DNA from 2 places in the Oceanobacillus sp. GQ8 genome. Region 1 is predicted to be linked to the other one. Evidence: riboswitches for the same ligand, from Rfam matches in the RefSeq annotation. Region 1 holds a riboswitch; the other holds the start of a gene.
What was found. A riboswitch is a leader RNA that binds a small molecule or an ion and turns the genes downstream of it on or off. The one in region 1 is predicted to bind FMN.

Region 1 (11,259 bases):
CCATGCCTCTGCTTCGTCCATTTTTTGTTGCATCTTTATTAATCTGCTTTGTGCCTCAATGCTTTCCGGCTCCTCTTGCAGTTTCAACAATGCCTGCTCATAGTTACGCATTACCTGCATAATCACAGAATCTCCGTAATAAATTTGTTCCATTACATTCAGTTCAGGATTAAGTGGTGGATCTTGGGCTAAGTACTCAATCCGATAATCTTTTGGATGTTTGATGGCGCCCTTTTCCGGAGCTTCCAACCCAGCAATTGTTTTCAAAAAGGTGGATTTCCCCGTTCCATTTACTCCAATTAACCCAATTCTTTCCCGTTCTGTAATGGTGCTCGTAACGGAGTCGAATAATATTTTGTCCCCGAAGGATTTATGTAAATTTTCTAATGTTAGCATTGTTAACTCATCCTCATCTTTTTCTAGCTTTTAGCCAATCCTTTGTAACCAGTACCAACAAAAGTAATAACCATGATGTTACCAAGTAAAATATCCCTTTGCTCACAGGTGTCATTTCGGAATAAAAGAAGGCCATACCTACCCATATAACCGCTATCATGACAAGCTGTATTCCTAGTAATTTTATGTTAATCGCCTCCGAATTATAAAATGAAACTTCAATCAGTGAGGTTGTCGTTCTCCCTTCACTGATTGTTAGTCGAACGAATCGGGGTATTACCGTCCGTTTACTCCCACTTAGACACCACTGTTTCAATTCATGTTTTGAAGGAGGTGTCTTACGGACGGTTACACCAGAATAAATTTCCCTATCAACCAGTTTATCTTACTGAGAAGCTTTTTTCCATTAAGAGAAGCATAGACTGGCTTATTGAAGTAATAGATGTTTGGGGTCATCTGAAATTAACCGGCATTATAGCTTTAATTCACCATCTGTTGGGAGACTATGTATGGTGTGGGTTGGTGCTGTTCGCTAAAGGGGGCTTTGGTTGATCGGGGCGCGGTCATTTGGTTGATTAATCGCTATCGTGGTTGATTCACCATGAGTTTTGGTTGGTTGAATCACTATTGTGGTTGATTCTTCTCGGCTTTTGGTTGATTAAATTGCTATCGTGGTTGATTCACCACTACTTTTGGTTAGTTGAATCACTATTATGGTTGATTCAGCACGACTTTTGGTTGATTAAACAAGCCATGTGATCAATTGAATCCCCAGTTTGGTTGATTCATCACACTCTTTACACTTTTTTTATACTTTTCTTGTCTAATTATTTATGCCTGCCGCTTATTATTAAGTTACTCAGCAAAGAAAGGATGATAGGTATGTCGGAAACAATTTTTAAGGCTACGAATATCACGAAAAAATACGGCGAAAACAAAGCACTCGATAAAGTATCGATTGAAATTAAACGAGGTATGATTTATGGATTGATTGGAAAAAATGGCGCGGGAAAATCGACATTCATGCGGACAGTCATGGGTTTAATTACAGTCAACGAAGGCGACATTGAACTGTTTGGAAAAACTGACAAAAAAGGATTGCAACTGGCACGAAGAAAAATGGGCCAATCCATTGAAACACCGGCACTTTATCCAGAATTAACAGCTCAAGAGAACTTAAAGGTACAAGCCGCTAACGGGGGAGTAAGTGAACGAGAAATTGGTGATTTACTTCGTTTAATGAACCTAGAAAATACAGGTAAGAAAAAGGCTAAGTACTTCTCATTAGGAATGCGACAACGTTTAGCGATAGCCTCCACACTTATTACAAACCCTGAGTTTCTAATTTTAGATGAGCCGACAAACGGGCTTGATCCATCAGGAATTGTGAATATGCGCGAAATCATCCAACGATTGGTAACAGAACGTGGTATAACAGTCTTACTATCTAGTCATTTGTTAGATGAACTTTCACAGGTTGCCACCCATTACGGTATTTTACATGATGGAAAACTGATTAGTGAACTTTCTAAAGAAGAGTTAGCGAGTAAAACTCGGCAATACATTGAATTAGAAACAATGGATGTTCAAAACGCAGTCATTGTACTCGATGAATTAGGGATTCGTGATTATGAAGTAATCAGTGGGACGGGAATCAACATCTATGAACACTTAGATGATGTTGCAAAAATCAACCGTTCGTTAGTCTTAGCAAACGTGGATATTTCGAGAATTGGTACTACCAGACAAAAACTTGAAGAATATTTCTTACAATTAACTGGAGGAACACCAAATGCTTAATCTTTTAACAGCGGAAAAATTTAAATTATATAGAAGTAAAAAGTTATGGATCGTCCTAGGTATCTTACTCTTACTCCCGATTATGCAAGCCGTCAACAGTATATTAGAAGTGGATAATGGGAAGGAACTCGTCCAAGTAAAGGATACAGTCATCAATGGAGCTACTGGTATTCTGATGATGGAAAAAAACGGATTTACAATTTTACTTGTCTTCAGTGCTTTTATTAGTTTCTTTGTTGGGGAAGAATTTCAAAATGGAACAATTCGAAATGCGCTATCATTAGGTCGTGGTCGTACTCTCTATTATTTGTCAAAGCTAGTGATAACTGCCTTAATCTCTTTCATTGGCGTAATCATCTTAACGGCAATCGGTATTATACTCTTTTCATTAGTATTTGGTTTTGGTGAAGTTGCAGGGATTAGCGATTACTTAGGTTATGCTATTAAGACTTTTAGCACGCTTTATTTATTAATTTTGGCGAATGTATCGATCTATGTGATGATTAGCTTTCTAACAAAAAATAGCAGTATCTCACTTATTTGGAGTTTTCTATATACAATGGCGACGGCTTTTTTACCTGAAATTTTCCTACAAACCGAGCATTTTAAATATATCACGTTCTGGTTTACGGAAACTTACTTGAACTATTCAGATTTTGCAAACCTAGCTGATATCGCAAAATATCCTGAAATGATATTAGTCAGTCTTATCACCATTGTGCTATCATCAACGTTAGGAATCCTTCATTTTAATAGAACAGATATAAAGTAGGTCGAATAGATATGGCTACGATTTTAATCATTGAAGACGATAATGCAATTCATTCACTTATCAAAGATACGTTAGATTTACAGGATTTTAAAACCCTTAGTGCGTACTCAGGGACAGAGGGAAAATTGCTATTTGAACAAAATCAAGTTGATATAGTTCTTTTAGATTTGATGCTTCCAGGAATGAATGGAAAAGATTTCCTTAAAGACATCCGTCGAAATTCAACTACCTCTGTAATTGTAGTTTCAGCAAAGAATGATCAAAATTCAAAATTGGAACTTTTGACAAATGGGGCAGATGATTACATCATAAAACCTTTTGATCTAAAAGAACTGCTTGCGCGGATTAACATTCAATTACGGCATGCAACAAAACCTTCGATTACCAATACGAAAGAAATTTATTACAAAAATATTAATGTCAATCTAGAGACGCGTGAAGTGAAGATAAATGATCAAACACTACATCTTACTGGCCGGGAATATGCTATCCTTCTATTATTTCTCGAGAATCCACAAAAGGTATTTAGTCGTGCCAATATTTATGAAAGTGTTTGGAATGAACCTTATTTTGACAGCGATAAAACGATTAACATGCATATTAGTAATTTACGAAATAAGCTTAACATAGATGGCACAAACTATATTAAAACGGTATGGGGCATAGGCTTCAAATTTGTTAACTAAGGAAGGAGAAGTGAAGGTTATGTGGGGATGGATATTTGCTTTCCTGGCATTATCACTTCTTCTTTATATTTTCTTTTTAAAGAGAGAACAAAGGAAATTAACATGGAAGATCAGAGAAATCCCAGCTCAGTCCAGTTTTGGAAGCAGGTTATTTTTAGATTTCCGTGAGAAGACATTGCTAGATTTAGTCGATGAATTGAATCATATGATTGATGAATATGAAGAAAAAAATCGCCAAGCAATACAAATGGAAGAGAATGTGAAGTTATCCATCGCTGGTCTGTCTCATGATTTACGGACACCTCTTACGTCCATTAAAGGTTATGTTCAACTATTGCATGCGTCTACAGATGAAGCTAACAGGGCGAACTATCTCAGGATTATTGAACACTCTATCACGCGACTTATGGAAATGACCGATCACTTTTATGACTTAGCACGTATTGAAACGAATCAAAAAGAAATAGCATTATCTACTTTCTCTCTCTCCAAGCTAGTAGAAGAAACTTTCTTAGACTTTTACGATCAATTGGAGAAAAAAGAAATTGAAGTTCAATTTCCAGAAGAAATATATGAACAGAAAATTATAGCTGACAGCATAATGCTTATACGTGTTATCCAAAATGTTATCCAAAACATCCTACGTTACGCTAAAAGCAAAACGATTATCGACTATAACATGAAAGAAAACCATCTAACTCTCACAATTCAAAATGACATTAAAACAGATAGCAAAGTCGCTATAGAAAAAGTATTTATGCGATTCTACACAGAAATTACGAGTAGAACGAACACCGAATCAAGTGGATTAGGTCTTTATCTTTCTAAAAAATTAGTGGAAAAAATGAATGGAAATATCGATGCAGAACTTAATGATGACTGGTTTATTCTTAAAATCCATCTCCCCATTAATAACATTACAACTTAACTACTAATAAATTCACATAAGTTAACAAGGGGAGTATTAGCTGAAAAATCAGTGGATAGTAAGCATTGTTTATAACTCTGTTTTCTCTACATTAAAAAAAGGCCGGGGCACTGCCCCCGGTCTTTCCTCACGTTTAATTAAAATTGTTTCAGTAAGCTTACCATTTCAATGGCGGCTGTTGCTGCCTCTGCACCTTTGTTTCCTGCTTTCGTTCCAGCGCGTTCAATTGCCTGTTCAATTGTTTCGGTTGTCAACACACCAAAGATGACTGGTTTTTCTGTTTGCATTGCAGCTTGCCCCACACCTTTTGCTGCTTCATTACACACATAATCAAAATGAGGAGTGGAACCACGAATGACCGTCCCCAATGTAATCACAGCATCATATTGTTCCTTTTTTGCCATTTTCATTGCAGCAAGTGGAATTTCAAATGCTCCTGGAACCCAAGCCACATCAATATTTTCTTCAGGCACGCCATGTCTCATCAATGTATCCTTTGCACCTTCTAATAATTTACTAGTGATAAAGTCATTAAACCTTCCAACCACTATTCCTATTTTCATGTCAGTACCAACTAAGTTACCTGCAAATACGTTTCCCATTTCATTATCCCCTCTCCATTATATACTGTTGCTGTTTTTTCCTGTATGCAGCCAAGTCTTCTATTGTGATCATTTTTAATCCGAACCGTTCGGCCATAACGGCTAAATCAGGAACTCGCGCCATTGTGCCATCCTCTTTGACAATCTCACAAATCACACCAGAGGGAGCTGCATCACTTAGCAAAGCTAAATCAACCGCAGCTTCTGTATGACCTCGGCGGGCGAGTACCCCATCTTCCTTAGCGATCAGTGGGAAGACGTGTCCTGGTTGTTTAAATTGATCAGCTGTTACCTGTTTATCCGTTAGCGCTTGAATAGTTTTAGCTCTTTCTGGTGCACTAATTCCCGTTGTTGTCGTAATGTGGTCTACACTGACAGTGAAGGCTGTCGACAGCGGATCCGTGCTGTTACGCTTCATTAATTCTAGCCCTGCAGCCTTTGCAATGTCTGATGTGATAGCTGTACAAACGAGCCCCTTGCCATGTGTAATCATAAAATTTATCATTTCAGGAGTCGCTTTTTCTGCTAAACCCACGAAATCTCCTTCATTCTCACGATCTGCATCATCTACTACAATCACAATATTACCTTCTTGTAGGTCCGCGATTGCTTCTTCAATAGTATGAAACATAATCAGCACTCCTTTCTTTAACTTTATAAAAAACCTTTATCTTGTAGAAATGTTTTATTTAGATTGCTTTCTGGTGTCTGATCCGAAAACTGCAATAGGTGCTGTACATGCTTGGCTAGCATGTCGCACTCAATATTCACGAAATCTCCCACTTCTCTTGTACCTAATGTAGTTTGTGCTGATGTATGCGGAATAATCGAAATCGTAACAGTACTATCCTGCACGTCAAATATGGTCAGACTAATACCATCAATTGTGATCGATCCTTTTGGCAGCAATAAGCTTTTGTAGTTAGCAGGTAGTTTGATCCTAAAATAGATCGCATTTTCTTGCGGTTCTTTGTGTATGATCTCAGCTGTAGTATCTACATGACCTGATACAAAGTGACCACCGAATCTACCGTTTGCAACCATCGCCCTTTCTAGATTGACGAAGTCCCCCTCTTGTGTGGCGTTAAGGGACGTTGCTTTAATCGTTTCTGGCATGACATCCACTTCAAATGAATGATCAGAAAAACGCGTAACCGTTAAACAAATACCATTAATCGCAATACTATCTCCAATTTTCATGTCTGACAGGGTATGTTCTGCTTTAATAGTTAGCGTAACAGCACGTTCTGACACCCGTTTTTTTCTCTGCAATGTTCCTTTTTCTTCTATTATTCCTGTAAACATACGATCCTCCCCTTCAAATTTAATTGCATTAAAAAACCCCTGAAAATCGCTTCAGAGGGTAAAAGGGCAGAATTTAATAAGCTAATAAAGCACGCTGATAAAACAAACTTCCACTATAACAGTGGAAAATGCACATAGCATAATAAGGCGTTTTATCATAAACATGCTCGCTTTTCAATTCCTTCTCCCATCCAGACTTTACTGTCGGCTCTGGAGTTTCACCAGATCCACCGCTTGGCATTGCGCCGCACGGGTCACGGACTTAGAAGCTTAACACTTCATCACCGCCGGTTGGGAATTTCACCCGACCCCGAAGGAAATTCTAATTATTCGGTTGTATCTATGTTATAACTTAAATTTATTTAGAATGCAAGCAACTCAATCAATACGTATCTTGTTGCTTTCACATACATCGATAACAATTTCTGACATAATAGAAATACTTGCATTCGCCTCTTTTACCGAGTACTTACGTTTTTCATATACTGGGAATTTAAAGTTATAGCTACTGTCATTGCCTCTTGGCTAATACTTTTAACATACAAAAAAAGCCCCGCATTTGGAGCTCTTGCTGAATCAGAATCAGGTGTATATTTTGCATCCATAAAGGGCTTAAATTAATGTGTTAGGATCGATTCAAGAAAACGGATCTCTTCCTGGATTTTTATTTTTATCTGGTCATCTTCATATTTTTGAAGAAGCTCCGTTAAATACTCTCGGTCTCTTTTAAAATAAAACAGCTCTTCTTTCGTATACTCCACTAATATATCCTCCCAGTAGCGCGCTACGCTAGGTATTTTATACCCTATCTCCAAATAATTAAACGGCTATTTTGATGTTTCACTCAATTTTTCATATTCCTGTATCATCTGTTCGTAGGTTAAGGCACCAAAGGCTTTATACCTTATTTTCCCCTCAGCATCAATGAAATACGTAGTAGGAATTGGTTGTATACGATATAACTGACTTACTTTAGCCTTTTCGTCCAATAAGACTGGAAAGGTGACGCCAAATTCCTTTATAAATTCTCTCACTGTCTTTTGATTCACTTCTGTATCAGTTAGGTTAACGGCTAAGATGACAGGACCCTTATCCTGAAAAAATTGCTGCATATCTGGCATCTCTTGTCTGCACGGTGGGCACCAGGTAGACCAAAAGTTTAACAATACTCGCTCTCCTCTATAGTCAGAGAGCCTCACTTGTTCACCTTCTAGTGTTTTCAGTTCAAAGTCCGGTGCCTTATCCCCTACATTCACGCTTAGAGGAACGGTTCCGCTAACTTCCACACTTTCTTCCCCATTGTATAAACCTTTGGAGTGCTCTGCCTTCTTATCGGCAAGCATAAGATTATATACAGAGCCTATTACAATACTAATAGCAAATACGATGAACAAAATCCTTTTCATCACGATGCCTCCGTTTCATTCAGTTATGTATAGTCTGTCTCTTTCCAGCACATAACATACTAAGAAAAGCAGAGTTCGCTCACTAAAATCACAGCGTTTTTGATATTCTATTTTGTTATACTATAGAAAATAGAGAAAGGGAGCTGGGCATTTGGCACTTAATAAGGGAAAGTCAAACTGTATTACTGATGTAAATGGTGTAAAAGTAGGACATGTTACATTGTATGAAGAGCTGGACAAAAATAAGACAATTTGTACGGGAGTAACGGCCATTCTTCCCCACGAAGATAATTTATTTTACAAAAAAGTCCGTGCTGGTAGTGCTATTATAAACGGTTATGGGAAAACTACAGGTCTAGCACAACTAGAGGAAATAGGGCTACTTGAAGCTCCCATTATGCTCACCAACACTTTTAGTGTGGGGGCGGTTTGGCAAGGGACATTGGAGTATATGCTTCAGACGACAAAGGATATTGGGGATACAACAAGCTCAATCAATATTGTAGTTGGGGAGTGTAATGACAGTTACCTGAACTCGATTCGGGAGCAAGCTATTAAACCAGCCCATGCGATACAGGCAATAGAAGCAGCCACTGAACAGCCGGCTAAGGAAGGCGCTATAGGAGCAGGAAAAGGCATGGTCTGCTTTGGTTATAAAGGTGGTGTAGGGACAGCATCTCGCATTATCTCAACTGAAAAAGAACATTACACGCTGGGTTGCCTGGTGGTAAGTAATTTCGGAAAACGGGAAGAAGCTTTGTTTGCAGATTGGGGCAAACATAAACTTGAGACACCAGACGGGTCGATTATGATGATTGTTGCAACAGATGCCCCTCTCTATGACAGGCAATTAAATAGACTAGCCAAACGCTGCGCAGCTGGGCTTGGTAGAACAGGAAGTCATCTGGACAACGGCAGTGGGGACATCGCCATTGCATTTTCGACAGCAAATACCTATGAACACCATGCTGGGAAAACTGATGAGACAATGGTCTACTTGCGAGATGATCATGAGGTTATGAATCAGCTATTCCAAGCTGTAGTGGAAACAACAGAGGAAGCAGTTATTCGTTCATTGCAAATGGCAGAAACCACCCATGGGAGACAAGGTAGAACAATAGAAAAAGCACCTTTTTAAGCTATTGCTTGGCGAGAGCGGGTGAGACGTATTAGTCTCGCTTGCTCTTTCGGGTGCTGTGGGTTCACTTTGACGCCTTTTGGGTTCACTCTATGTCGCTTTCGATTCACTTTGACGCCTTTTGGTTTCACTCTATGTCGCTTTCGATTCACTTTGACGCCTTTTGGTTTCACTCTATGTCGCTTTCGATTCACTTTGACGCATTCTCGATTCACTTTTGGCGTTTTCGATTCACTTTGCAGCATTCTTGATTCACTTCAAAATCGAGCCCCTTCTTGCAGACTATTTCTGTTCTACTAAACCAATGCCTACTCCAGAGGGGTCTACAAGATAAGCGAGGTAAAATGTATCAAAATCCATTTTTTCTCTTACAACCATAGCTCCGTTTTCAATAGCCTGAGCTATCGTTTCAGTTATCGATTCTACTTCAATTTGCACTCTTATCCCGTGTGGGTAATCCTGTGGTCCTTTTGCAATCCCGCCTCCGATCCCATCCTCCCCAGTTTTCACAGCCCAATAATCCCATTTTGGCTCAGCGACTTCCCAGCCAAAAACATTCGCATAAAAGGCAGCTGCTTTCTCAGGTTCCTGGCTATTTATCTCAAAACCTACAACTCTTCCATTTTGTTTGCTCATAGTTTCTACCTTCTCCCTAGTACATTATGTATTTGTTCAAGCTAAATCCAACCATCCTGTTCAGCTGTTAACTTAGAGCTAGCCTCACCTGTGTTCACCACGCCTTTTAGTTCGACAAGCATAATATTGCATTCTGTTTCGGCAATAGGTTTGTGCTCGACACCTTTTGGGACGATATACATTTCTCCTTTGGACAGCTGCGTTTCACCATCTTGAAAGGCTATCTTCATTTCACCTTCCAGTACGATAAATACTTCATCTGTATCTTTATGGGAGTGCCAAACAAACTCACCCTCCACCTTAACCAGTTTAAACTGATAATCATCCATTTCTCCAATGACTTTTGGTGACTAGTGCTCGTGGAATAAAGATAATTTTTCTTTGAAATTAATAGGGTCTATGACCATCTCCACCTTCCTTGTCGCTCCATTTACTTAACAGCTACTTTTCCTTCTTCTCCACCATTTACGTATTGATTGATTTTCACACCAATGAACACAAATCCCAAAGTCAGCACGACAGAAAAGGTCCACCCGCTAATATTCATATAAATAAGCATTTTACCATAGCCCGCTGCGCCGTATGTTTGTAACAAGAAAGCTTTCAATCCATTCATAAAAATACTTCGAGCAACAAATAGCAACGTCAAAAGTTGAAACCACTTCAATAATTGCGGTTTGAAATATAATGTCCTACTATCTTGCCGCGCAAACCCCTGTAAGTAAGCCCAATCCACCATAAAATGTAAAGCTAACGGCTGTTTGATAAAAATGGATAATAAGAATACTACTCCGTAGGCCATGCCCAAATAAACTTTATTCCAGAGCATACTTTCCGCAGAGGAGGAAAGAAGGTTTACAGTCGTGCTGATTGCCAGGGAACCCAAGATAAATAAGCCAGCAATATTGAATTGTTTTTCCTTTAAAAATCGATAAACCGTGTAGATAAAACCAGGTACGGTTGACAATATAATCGCCCAATAATCCCCTATAATCTCTCTCCCGTAATTCCAGATAAGATATGGGACAACGGCATAGCATATAATATCAAGCAAGATAAGCTTTTTATTCATAGTACCTCCTTTTCTTCCATTATACCTAGAAAATTCTACCAGACTCAATCACTTTTTCGATTTTTCTGTTTTTTACGAGAAAAATAACCTGCTTCAATAGCAGGTTATTCTGTACGTTGCTTATTTTGTTTTCGTTAAAAATGATTTCGGAACATCTGCTTTAAAATACATCGGTTGTTCTGTTGTTGGATGGTAAAAAGATAATACATGTGCATGAAGCCCGACTCGTCCAATTGGATTTTGAGTGGAGCCATACTTTTTGTCTCCAACAATCGGATGTCCGAGATCCTGCATGTGGACACGAATTTGGTTCTTCCGTCCTGTCTCTAGCTCTAATTCCATCAAAGAGAAACTATCATTTGCTTTCAACCTTTTATAATGCGTTTTAGCAAATTGGCCGTTGTCTTTATTTTGCGTTGAATACATAACATGTGTTTTACTTTCTAACAGCCAGGAGGAAACGTAACCCTTCTCCTGTTTGACCTTTCCTTCTACTACTGCCACATATTTTCTTTCCC
Region 2 (11,259 bases), on a different contig from region 1:
CGACATAATTCGACACAAATCTAGCTAGGCGCTGATTATACTTACATTAACAACATAGATTCTACAAATCCCACCACTGACACCAATGAACCCACATAAGAATCAAAAGGGAGAGGAGGCAGTAGGTGTTTTTTTGCTTAGCAAAATCTGTTTTACAAATTGAGGGGAGGAAATAGTTTGAAAACAAAGAAGAGGCGTCAGACGAGAGCATTTAGTATTGCTGCGTCCGTATTAATGACTTTCTCATTGGTCACACCAGGCTTGGCTAGTGCCGAATCAAACAACAAGCTGCACCAGTCTGTTAATGAATCATCAAGCTCGGTTGTACAGAATAAGGTAACGGATCGATTGCTTGATACGTTTAAGAAAGATGACAAAGTTACCTTTCTCGTAAAGTTTGCAGAAAAGGCAGATACGGCAAAGGTAGCGGAGGAAGCTAAGAAATCTACAGCTAAAGCAAACCTTTCGGCACAAAAGGCAGAACTGGCACAACGTTCAGCAGTCGTTTCCGAATTAAAAGCGACATCTCTTACTTCTCAACAAAATGTAAAAGACTTTCTTGAATCACAATTGGATTCAGGGAAGGTAGAGGATTATAAATCTTTTCATATAGTAAACGGTATGTCTGTTACTGCTACGAAAGAAGTGGCCGAAAAAATAGCCACATTTGCGGAAGTTGAAAAGATTTTGCCAAACGAAAATCGCGAACTGTTTACAACCGTTACAGAAGACGCGAAAGCACCTACTTCCGAAATCGCCAATGTAGAATGGAACGTAGAAAGAGTTGGCGCGCCAGCTGTCTGGGACATGGGATTTGATGGTTCTGGAGTTACAGTTGCAAGTATTGATACAGGGGTTCAATATGATCACCCTGCACTACAAGAAAAATACCGTGGGTATGATGCAAGTACGGGCGAAGTAAACCATGACTTTAACTGGTTTGACGCTACTGCAGGTGAAGAAGCACCATACGATGATCAAGGACATGGTACACACGTAACAGGAACAATGGTTGGTAGTGAGCCAGATGGATCTAATCAGGTTGGTGTGGCACCTGGTGCACAATGGATTGCTGTTAAAGCATTTACAGCAGCTGGTGGAACAGATGTTGATTTACTCGAAGCTGCGGAGTGGATTTTAGCTCCTACAGACTCAGAAGGCAATGCACGTGTTGATATGGCACCAGATGTCGTAAACAACTCGTGGGGCGGTGGACCTGGATTAGATGAATGGTACCGTGATGTTGTTACTAACTGGAGAGCAGCGGAAATTTTCCCTGAATTCTCTGCAGGTAATACTACATTGACAAACCCAGGCGGACCTGAATCAATTGCAGTACCAGCCAATTACCCAGAGTCATTCGCAACTGGAGCTACTGATGCGAATGATGCGCTGGCAAGCTTTTCATTACAAGGACCTTCTCCTTATGATGAAGTGAAACCGGATATTTCTGCACCTGGAGTGAATATTCGCTCTAGTGTACCAGGTGGAGGTTATGAAGGTGGCTGGAATGGTACTTCAATGGCAGGACCTGCAGTAGCTGCAGTGGTTGCTTTGATAAAGCAAGCGGATGCTAGTCTAACTGTAGATGAAATAGAAGAACTTATCACCACTACTGCCACACCATTAACAGATGGTAACTTTACAGAAGTGCCAAACAACGGATATGGATATGGCCTTGTTAGTGGATATGACGCAGTATCATCCCTTGTGACTGGATTAGGGACACTTGAAGGTCAAGTTACAAAAGAAGGAGAAGATACTGAAGCGCCTACTTTTGAACATGAAGCACCTGCAGAATCCTATATTGGAATGGATCTAGATCTATCCATTCAAGTAATGGACAACATCAGTGTTTCTTCTGTTCAACTTGAGTACACAGATCATAATGGTGATACTCAAACAATTGATGCAGATCGAGTTTCTGGAGACTTCAAAGATGGAGAATATACAGCTACCATTCCTGGAGACCACATTGATGGTGACTCCCTGACTTACAGCTGGAAAATTAACGACTTTGGAAACAATGAGGTTTCCAGCGATGAATATGTTGTAACCTTGCACCCTGGAATCTCTGTTGGTTATTCAGAGGACTTTGAATCAGAGGCTGCAGGTTGGACAGTATTCGGAGAAAATAACAGTTGGGAACGTGGTGTTCCTACGTCAGGACCGGAAAGTGCTGTATCCGGTGAGAACGTATATGCAACAAACTTAGCAGGAACGTATGATAGTAATGCAAATACAACGCTCGTTATGCCTCCCGTTGACTTACCAGAAGGAGAATCATACTTACAATTCAGTCAGTGGTACAACATAGAAAATAACTGGGATTATGGACATGTATTTATTTCGACAGATCAAGAACAATGGACACAGTTAGCTAGAATAACAAATGTATCTGAGGATTGGGAAGAGGTTGAACTTGACCTATCCGAATACAGTGGACAACGTGTTTACATTGGCTTTAACTTAACTACAGATGGCTCTGTTGTCAGAGATGGTTTCTACATTGATGATGTTAAACTAGCTGACACTTCTGATAGTGCGAGTGCTTCTGTAAAAGGAAATAAAGGCAAAGCTAATGGTAAGAATAAAGGTGCCATCAGCCTTAATAATGGGCAAATGGGAGTTGCAGGCTTTAACAATGCACTTGGAGTAATAAAAAGTGATAAAAAGGCTTCTTTAAAAGAAAAAGTAAATCCGGCTAAAATTGCTCCACTAATGCCTGAAAAGAAGGATAAGCCAGAAAAGGATCCAATCAGCCCGGTATTGTTACCTATGAGTGCACAAGTAAGTGTGCTTGAGAGCGGAAGAACAGTTAATACTGATCCAGAAAATGGCTCGTATTCTTTGCTTCACGCAGCAGGTGAGTTTACTGTTAAAGCAGAAGCTTATGGATTTGAATCAGAAGAACAAACAGTCACTATAGAAGGTGATGAAAGCACAACTGCTGACTTTACACTCGAAGAGGTTGCACAACATACTGTAAGTGGTACCGTGACAGATGCGGCTACTGGTGAACCAGTGGAAGGTGCTACTGTAATAGTAGTGGAAGATGCAAATATTGCACCTGTAGAAACGGATGCAGAAGGTAATTATGAATTAACAGCTTATGAAGGTAACTATACGCTGAAAATTTTGGCTGCTGGTTACCATGGAACAGAAGTAGAAGTTAATTTGGAGGAAGGCGATGCAGAAGCAAACGTCTCTCTAGAACCTTTCTACACTGTACCAGGTGGGGAAATCGGCTATGATGATGGTACTGCGGAAAACGCACGTGCTTTCTATGATGCAGGAAACGGCTGGGCAGTAAAAATGTCACTTCCAGAAGGCGAAGAATCTGCTGTCGTAACGGACGGTGTATTCAAATTCTGGGATGAAGAATTTCCTTCTCCAGGTGGAACAGAATTTGCAGTAGAAGTATGGGATGCCTCTGGTACAGATGGACAGCCTGGTGAAAAACTAGCTGGACCAATTTCTGCTGAAGCAACCCGAGATTCTAGTACTTGGACTGTTGTAGACTTATCAGAGCATGGAATTGTTGTAGAGGGCGACTTCTACATGGTTTATGTCCAAACACAGCCGAATACTGCCGCACCTGGCCTTGCAACAGATGAAAATGGACCGAATGCAGAAAGAAGTTATCAAATGGTAGGAGGAGCTTGGTCTCCGTCACCAGCTGCTGAAGGTAACTATATGATTCGTTCACGTGTAAGCTATGAAGCAGAAACTCCTGTAATTACCTCTCCTGCAGAGGATCTAATTACAAATGAAGCAGAAATCACTGTAGAAGGAACTGCTTCACCAACAACTACTGTACAACTTCTGAATAACGGAGAAGAAGTTGGGTCTGCTGAAATTGGTGAAGAAGGATCCTTCGCTATTGATGCAGAATTAACAGAAGGAGAAAATGAACTTACTGCTGTATCTCTGCTAGATGGTACAGAAATAGGTGAATCAGAGCCGGTTGTCGTAACATTGGATACAGAAGCTCCTGAATTAACCATTGACAGCCCAGAGGATGGGGACAAATCTAATCGTGAGACAGTTACTGTAGAGGGAACTGTATCTGATGCTAACCTAGACTTTGTAGAAGTTAATGGACAGTCTGCAGCTGTAGAAGATGGTGCGTACTCCAAGCGGATTCTGTTAGATAACGGGGAAAATGAAATCGAAGTTATCGCACACGATCTTGCCGGTAATACGACATCTGAAACAGTAACAATTGACGTAAAATACGATGCGCCTGAGATTGAGAATCTAACACCAACTGAAGATAAAACACTAGAAGCAGGCGAAAGTGTCAAAATTGAATTTGACAGTGAGCCTGGGTTAGACGCAACTTTCGCTATCCATATGCCACTAACAAATGCAAAGAGCAGTGTATCTAATGCTACAGAATTGCCTATGATGGAAACTTCTGATGGGCACTATGTAGGCTACTGGACTGCGACTAGCAATGTTGTAGCAGATGGTGCTTTAGTAGAAGTGAAAGTTAAGGATGACTATGGAAATGAAACAAGGGAACAGGCTGACGGAAAACTAATTATTAACGTCGACTGAACCAACTAATCTAACAAGGTGTGTAGCTTAGTCTACACACCTTGTTTTTTTGAAGAAGATTTAAGAGTAGCTGAGGTTTAGGTATACTAAACAAAGGTTTTCAAACTACATACTAAGGAAACGAAGCAAAACACTTTTCAAATTTCGTAAACTCCCGTATACTATTAATATAATTTAATAATCGATTCCATCTTCGGGGCAGGGTGCAATTCCCGACCGACGGTAAGAAGCAATTTCATGCTTTAAGTCCGTGACCCGCAAAGTTATTTGCGGCTGATCTGGTGCAAGTCCAGAACCGACAGTTACAGTCTGGATGGGAGAAGATGTCGAGCCGGAATTTAGTGCATATATTGCGCTTAATTTTCCTATGATTTTTTAAACATACCCTAAAGCCCCGATTAGGCTTTAGGGTTTTTTGTGTTTAAATGGAAGACGGTGGATCCTTCATCACGAGATAGGAATCGATTAAAGATGAAGGAGGAGAATGATGATGCAATCATCAAAGACACAATCATTTAGCTTATTAAAACTTATTATTCTCGCATTACTGGGGACCATTTCATTGGTATTATTCTTTATTAACTTTCCATTACCTTTTCTACCAACCCCTTATCTAAAAATTGATTTTAGTGAGGTGCCAGCCCTTATGGCCGCGTTTATTTTCTCGCCATTAGCAGGAGTAATTGTTGTTGCAATTAAAAATGTTTTATATTTAGCAATCGGTGGGGGAGAAATAATTGGCGTACTAGCTAATTTCCTTACTGGTGTTTTATTTATCGTCCCTGTTGCCTTGATGTATCATAAATTTAAAGGTGTTAAAAGTGTTATTTCAGGGTTAGTTACGGGCACAATTGTGATGGCGTTGGGCATGAGTGTACTGAATTACTTCTTAATATTACCAGCTTATGGCTGGTTTATGGGCTGGGAAATGACAGAGCAATTTAAGTGGTTTTCGGTATACGCTGGTATACTACCATTTAATCTAATAAAAGGAATTGTGGTCGGGCTGTTGTTTGTACCATTATTCTTGAAAATGAGACAGTGGATTGAGGAAAAGCGAGCAAGTCTTATCTAATTTAATATTTTATTTTCTAAAAGGGCTAGTCATGCGAAGACTAGCCCTTTTTGCATCTTTTACTATATATAAATATTATTTAAAAAACCCGCTTGCATTAATTATATGCAAGCAGGTTTTTCTGTAATCTATTGTTCTTCAACAAGATATCTTGCTGTGGGTTGTACTTCTAATCGTTCTTCAGGAATAGGTTTACCTGATTTTTCACTTAGACCGTATGTGCCATTTTCAATTCGTTCTAGTGCATCATCTATTTCTCGGAGACGATCCTCGCGTACAAGGTTCAATCCTGCGTCGCGTTCTTGCTCAAATTGTTCGGTACCCATGTCTCCGGGGTGGTTGTCATAGTCTGCTAACTCATTGATGGAATCATTTGGGCTTTTTTCTCGGTTTTCATCGATCTTTTCCGCATTCTCTTCTCTTAATTGTAGAAGTTGTTTTTTGAATTTATCTAATTGATCTTTACTTAGGTGTGTCTTCATTTGTATCTCCTTTCATTATGACTGCTTTTTACGAACAATTCCTAGCGTACATCTTGAAATACAAATTAGTTTCTCTGCTTCATCGAGTATCTGTATTTCCCATACCATGGAAGTTCTACCGAGATGGATCGGTTTTGCTAGAGCAGTGACTATTCCAGCACGCTTACTTCTAATATGGTTTGCATTAATTTCCATTCCAAAAACGTTCGATTGCTCTGTGTCTATATTGGCCATAGCTCCGATACTGGCAGCAGTTTCTGCGAGAGCTACACTCGCTCCACCATGCAAATAACCGGCAGGCTGACGAGTTCTTCCATCAACAGGCATAGTAAGGATCACAAGATTTTTATCCAACGATATCGTTTTAATCCCAAGTGCTTCCATTAGTGTCTGGTTAAATTCCATGTAAAGGACATCCTTTCTTAAATTACAGCGTCAATTAGTAATGAAATTCCTAAAAGAAGTCCATAAATACTATTGGTTTTTCCAGTTGCTGCCATGGCAGGCATCATTTCAATCGGCATCGTTTTACCTTGGAATTTCTTGATAACATCAAATGCCTTCATGATAGCAAGAAACGAAATAAGTGACCATAATGGAAGGATACCGGTAATGATATAAGCCGCAGTTAGTACAAACGAAAGAATGAAAAATCCTGCAAGCACCTTAATGGCATTCTTTCTTCCTACTAGAATTGCAATCGTTTTTCGTCCATTCTTTTTATCCCCATCAAGGTCTCGAATATTATTGGATAACATTATTGCACCAATAAATAATGCAACTGGTATGGAAACCCAGATAACTTCTGCTGTGATGACGTTTGTTTGGATGAAATAACTAATTCCTATAATGACTGTCCCCATTAAAAAGCCAGAGAACAATTCGCCGAATGGTGTATAAGCAATTGGTAATGGTCCACCTGTATATAAATAACCGAAAAGCATGCATACTAAACCAATCAATGCAATCCACCAGCTAGACTCAATACAGATGTATACTCCGAGAAGAATGGCGATTCCAAAAAAAGTTAATGCCAAGGTCAATACTGTTTTGGGCTGGATTCCATCACGGACGATGGTTCCACCAATTCCTACAGATTCCTCGGTATCTAATCCTCTCACGAAGTCGTAATACTCATTAAACATATTGGTGGCAGATTGAATTAGCATTGATGCAAGAAGCATGGCAAAAAATAACAGAAGATGAAAGTTCGTATCTTCTGTAAAAGCGAACATGGACCCGACAAAAACGGGTACAAAAGAGGCTGTTAGAGTGTGCGGGCGCAATAAACGCCACCATATCTGGAACCCTTCTTTTTCATTTAAAGCTTGTTTTATTGTATGATTATCTGATGTGTTCATTTCTTTTTTTCCCCCTGATTTCACATGCGTATCGTATCAATTTTAGGGAAATTATTAGGGGGTGTCAATTCACTAGGAGGATTTCCTTGAGAAACCAGCAAAAAGGGAATAAAATAGGATAAGAGTTTGTTCAAAAAGTCCAGTAAAAATGACACATCGGTACTGATGACCTTCGACTAAATTCCGACACGTCCTGTGTCGAACGTCGAAGTCACCACATCCTGTGGAAGCTCGTTGGCTTGCTTTTCCGTTCCTCACGTATTAATTGCATACGTTCCGGTTCTCAAAGCTACGCCACCTCGAACTTCTCGGTCCTTTTTATCCTCCTTTTTGAACACGCACTATAAAGTATTATGTTGGCGCATTGTTTGGTTACGGAGGTTTAAATAGATGATAGAACTAAAGGAAGAAAATATAGAAGCTTTATTTCAAGAGGCGATCGATACGATTCAGCCTCAAAATAGCAGGCTTGTCAGTATTACTAAAAGGGTGGAAGCTATAGACCCCCTTTCATTTTATGATGCAGCAAAACAATTAAGAACGGAAAGACTTTATTGGTCCAGTACTGCAGAGGCTTACACTCTTGTTGGAACGGGGTGTGCTTTTGAAATTACTGCCATCAAGGATCGTTTTGAAACAGCAGAGCAAGAATGGAATAATTTGCTTAACGATGCTGTAAGTAACAATCCTTATGATGTTCCTGGTACGGGAATCGTCAGCATGGGGGGAGCGGCCTTTGACCCTGAAAAAGAAAAGACAAAGCTGTGGGAAAATTTTGAACCGATTCGGTTTACTGTTCCAGAATATTTGCTTACAGAGTATGAAAATGACTTTTATTTTACGATGAATATAATGGTGAGAGCGGATGACCATCCCCGTCAACTAGCAAATCAGTTACGGGAAATGGAGGGACAGCTTTTGAATGGAACTCCTCGATACGAATCTGACACACAAATTGTCGGCAGGCATGAAATCTCTCCAGAAAAGTGGAAGCAAACAGTTAAGCTGGCAACAGAAGAAATACGTCAGCAAAAGGTTGAGAAAATTGTTTTAGCTAGGGAAGTACGCTTGAAGTTAGACAGAGAGGTAGATAGTGGTAATATTTTAAGAAAACTATTGAATACCCAGTCAAATAGCTTCATTTTCTCTTTTGAAAAAGGGAAGGATTGTTTTATTGGTGCTACTCCTGAAAGATTAGTGAAGATAAGGCAAAATAGTCTTTTCTCAACATGTTTAGCAGGTACTGCCCCAAGAGGTAAAACGGAGGAAGAGGATGCTCGTATCAGCTATAATTTGTTTCACGACCAAAAAAATCGCGGGGAGCATGATTTTGTTGTACAAATGATGAAGAAGGCGATTGAGAATTATTGTACAGATATCGATATTCCAAATGAACCGGTTGTTTATCCTTTAAAGAATTTACAGCACTTATACACACCGGTTACGGCCCGCATGAAAAAGGACTATACGATCTTAGATATTATTAAAAACTTACATCCCACTCCGGCACTTGGTGGCACACCTCGTAAGGAGTCGGTTGCCTTTATACGAAAACATGAGCTCTTAGACAGAGGCTGGTACGGAGCACCTGTTGGGTGGCTTGATAACCGAGATAACGGCGAATTTGCCGTGGCCATTCGATCAGGGTTACTCCAAGGGGATGAAGCATCCTTATTCGCAGGGTGTGGCGTCGTTAAGGATTCCGACCCTGAAGAAGAATACGAGGAAACAAACATTAAACTAACACCGATGCTCTCGGTACTTGGGGGTGCAGAATGAATCCAACCGAAGTGTTAACAAGGTATACAGCTAATTTTGTTGATGAGTTATCAAAAAACGGTGTAACAGATATTGTTATTTCACCTGGTTCTCGATCCACACCGCTTGCCATGACAATAGCGGAGCATCCCGATATAAAAGAATGGATCGTCATTGACGAACGTTCTGCAGCATTTTTTGCTATGGGTATAGCTAAAAAAACAGGACGTGCTGTTGCTCTGGTGTGTACTTCGGGTACAGCAGCAGCTAATTATTTTCCTGCCATTGTGGAAGCAAATTACAGCAGAGTACCGCTCATTGTATTGACTGCTGATCGCCCCCATGAATTACGTGATATTGGAGCACCGCAGGCCATTGAACAACTAAAGCTATATGGAGATTATGTAAAATGGTTTCAGGAAATGGCATTGCCAGAGGCCTCTGAAAACATGCTTTCCTATGTAAGAAATAAGTCGGCACGTGCTGTGTTTATGGCTAATGAGGGAAATCCTGGGCCGGTACAGTTAAATTTTCCGTTTCGAGACCCGTTAGTACCTGATTTCTCCATTGAGAATTTGTGGAGCAACCAATCCTCAGACCCACGAAATCATACAGTAGAAGGGAAGAAGCAGCTTTCCACTAATCAAATTGCCTCTATTATAGAGAAACTGAAAGGTAAGGGAAGAGGACTTATTGTCTGTGGACCACAAACGGATCAGAAGTTGGCACAGGCGGTCACCCAAGTTGCCGAAGCTTGGGGTCTTCCTATTTTGGCAGACCCGCTTTCACAGCTTCGTGCAGGGGAGCATGCCAAGGATTTAATTGTGGAAACGTATGATGCGATATTCCGGGATGAGACGCTACGAAATAAGCTAAGGCCAGATTATATTATCCGGTTTGGAGCTATGCCGGTATCTAAACCCTATCTTTTTTATGTAAATGAAAATAAGCATATTCCTCAATTCGTTGTGGAGAATTATACAGGCTTCCGGGAACCAACCGGTAATAATACAGAATTCATCTTTTCAGATGCAGTTCTATTCTGTAAGTCGCTTCTGTCCATTGAATATACACCTGAACAGGACAAGGGGTGGTTGGAAGACTGGCAATCGATGAACCAAGTTGCAAAAAAACACCTTCTTGCTGAAGATGGTGCTGAAATAACCGAGGGAGAAGCGGTTAGGGCATTGGTGGATGTTATTCCAGAAGCAAGTAGTATTTATGTTGGCAACAGTATGGCAGTGCGAGATTTAGACACTTTCTTCTTCACTACTCCTAAACATTTGTCTATTTTGGCTAATCGTGGAGCAAATGGTATTGATGGCATGGTATCAAGTGGATTGGGAGCTGCGATAACTGGTGCCCCTGTAACCCTTGTGGTTGGCGACTTATCTTTTTACCATGATCTGAATGCATTATTAATAGCGAAGCAATATAAGCTGAATATTACGATCCTATTGATTAATAATAATGGTGGTGGAATTTTCTCCTTTCTTCCACAATCACAAGAGAAAAAACATTTTGAAGTATTATTTGGCACACCTGTAGATATTGAGTTTAAGCATGCTGTGCAAATGTATGGAGGCATGTACTCTTCCGCAGGTACCGAAGAGGAATTAAAAGCAGTACTGTATGACAGTTACCAGTATAAGGGGTTGTCTGTTGTTGAAGTGAAGACAGACCGTGAGGCGAACACAAGCTGGCATCGCAGTAAATGGAAAGCTATCGCGGAAGAGTTGAAGGGTGAGGCTTAGGACGTGTATTACGAGGTAAATGGGACAACATATTGGATTAAAAAAAGCGGTTCTGGTCCAGCATTGCTTCTCCTTCATGGTTTCACAGGCTCAGCGGAAACATGGAAGGCTTTTGTAGAAAAATGGCAGGCAACACATACGGTACTTGCCATTGATCTTCCTGGTCATGCCAAAACAACTTCAACTTATTCTGTAACGATGAAGAGGTGCTGTCAGGATATTGCAGAGATTCATCAGTCATTTGGTTTTAACAAAGTAATTGCTCT

Region 2: another riboswitch for FMN. It lies ahead of AC6CHS_RS12270 (ECF transporter S component); the one in region 1 lies ahead of ribE (riboflavin synthase).

The regions. Positions count from the first base shown of each region.
Region 1 covers NZ_JCAXEV010000005.1:277,517-288,775, reverse strand. Annotated here, with positions in the region: gene AC6CHS_RS16720 (ABC-F family ATP-binding cassette domain-containing protein) at 1-396, opposite strand, end outside; gene AC6CHS_RS16715 (hypothetical protein) at 410-712, opposite strand; gene AC6CHS_RS16710 (ATP-binding cassette domain-containing protein) at 1,279-2,196, shown strand; gene AC6CHS_RS16705 (DUF2705 family protein) at 2,189-2,968, shown strand; gene AC6CHS_RS16700 (response regulator transcription factor) at 2,980-3,654, shown strand; gene AC6CHS_RS16695 (sensor histidine kinase) at 3,644-4,582, shown strand; gene ribH (6,7-dimethyl-8-ribityllumazine synthase) at 4,720-5,184, opposite strand; partial or broken gene ribB (3,4-dihydroxy-2-butanone-4-phosphate synthase) at 5,204-5,815, opposite strand; gene ribE (riboflavin synthase) at 5,839-6,489, opposite strand; FMN riboswitch at 6,665-6,811, opposite strand; gene AC6CHS_RS16675 (hypothetical protein) at 7,107-7,250, opposite strand; gene AC6CHS_RS16670 (redoxin domain-containing protein) at 7,317-7,895, opposite strand; gene AC6CHS_RS16665 (DmpA family aminopeptidase) at 8,047-9,033, shown strand; gene AC6CHS_RS16660 (hypothetical protein) at 9,030-9,278, opposite strand; gene AC6CHS_RS16655 (VOC family protein) at 9,316-9,669, opposite strand; partial or broken gene AC6CHS_RS16650 (cupin domain-containing protein) at 9,711-10,076, opposite strand; gene AC6CHS_RS16645 (VC0807 family protein) at 10,100-10,741, opposite strand; gene AC6CHS_RS16640 (RluA family pseudouridine synthase) at 10,862-11,259, opposite strand, start outside.
Region 2 covers NZ_JCAXEV010000003.1:685,901-697,159, forward strand. Annotated here, with positions in the region: gene AC6CHS_RS12265 (S8 family serine peptidase) at 178-4,563, shown strand; FMN riboswitch at 4,749-4,892, shown strand; gene AC6CHS_RS12270 (ECF transporter S component) at 5,054-5,638, shown strand; gene AC6CHS_RS12275 (TraR/DksA C4-type zinc finger protein) at 5,767-6,120, opposite strand; gene AC6CHS_RS12280 (hotdog fold thioesterase) at 6,136-6,525, opposite strand; gene AC6CHS_RS12285 (1,4-dihydroxy-2-naphthoate polyprenyltransferase) at 6,543-7,481, opposite strand; gene AC6CHS_RS12290 (isochorismate synthase) at 7,872-9,260, shown strand; gene menD (2-succinyl-5-enolpyruvyl-6-hydroxy-3-cyclohexene-1-carboxylic-acid synthase) at 9,257-10,993, shown strand; gene menH (2-succinyl-6-hydroxy-2,4-cyclohexadiene-1-carboxylate synthase) at 10,997-11,259, shown strand, end outside.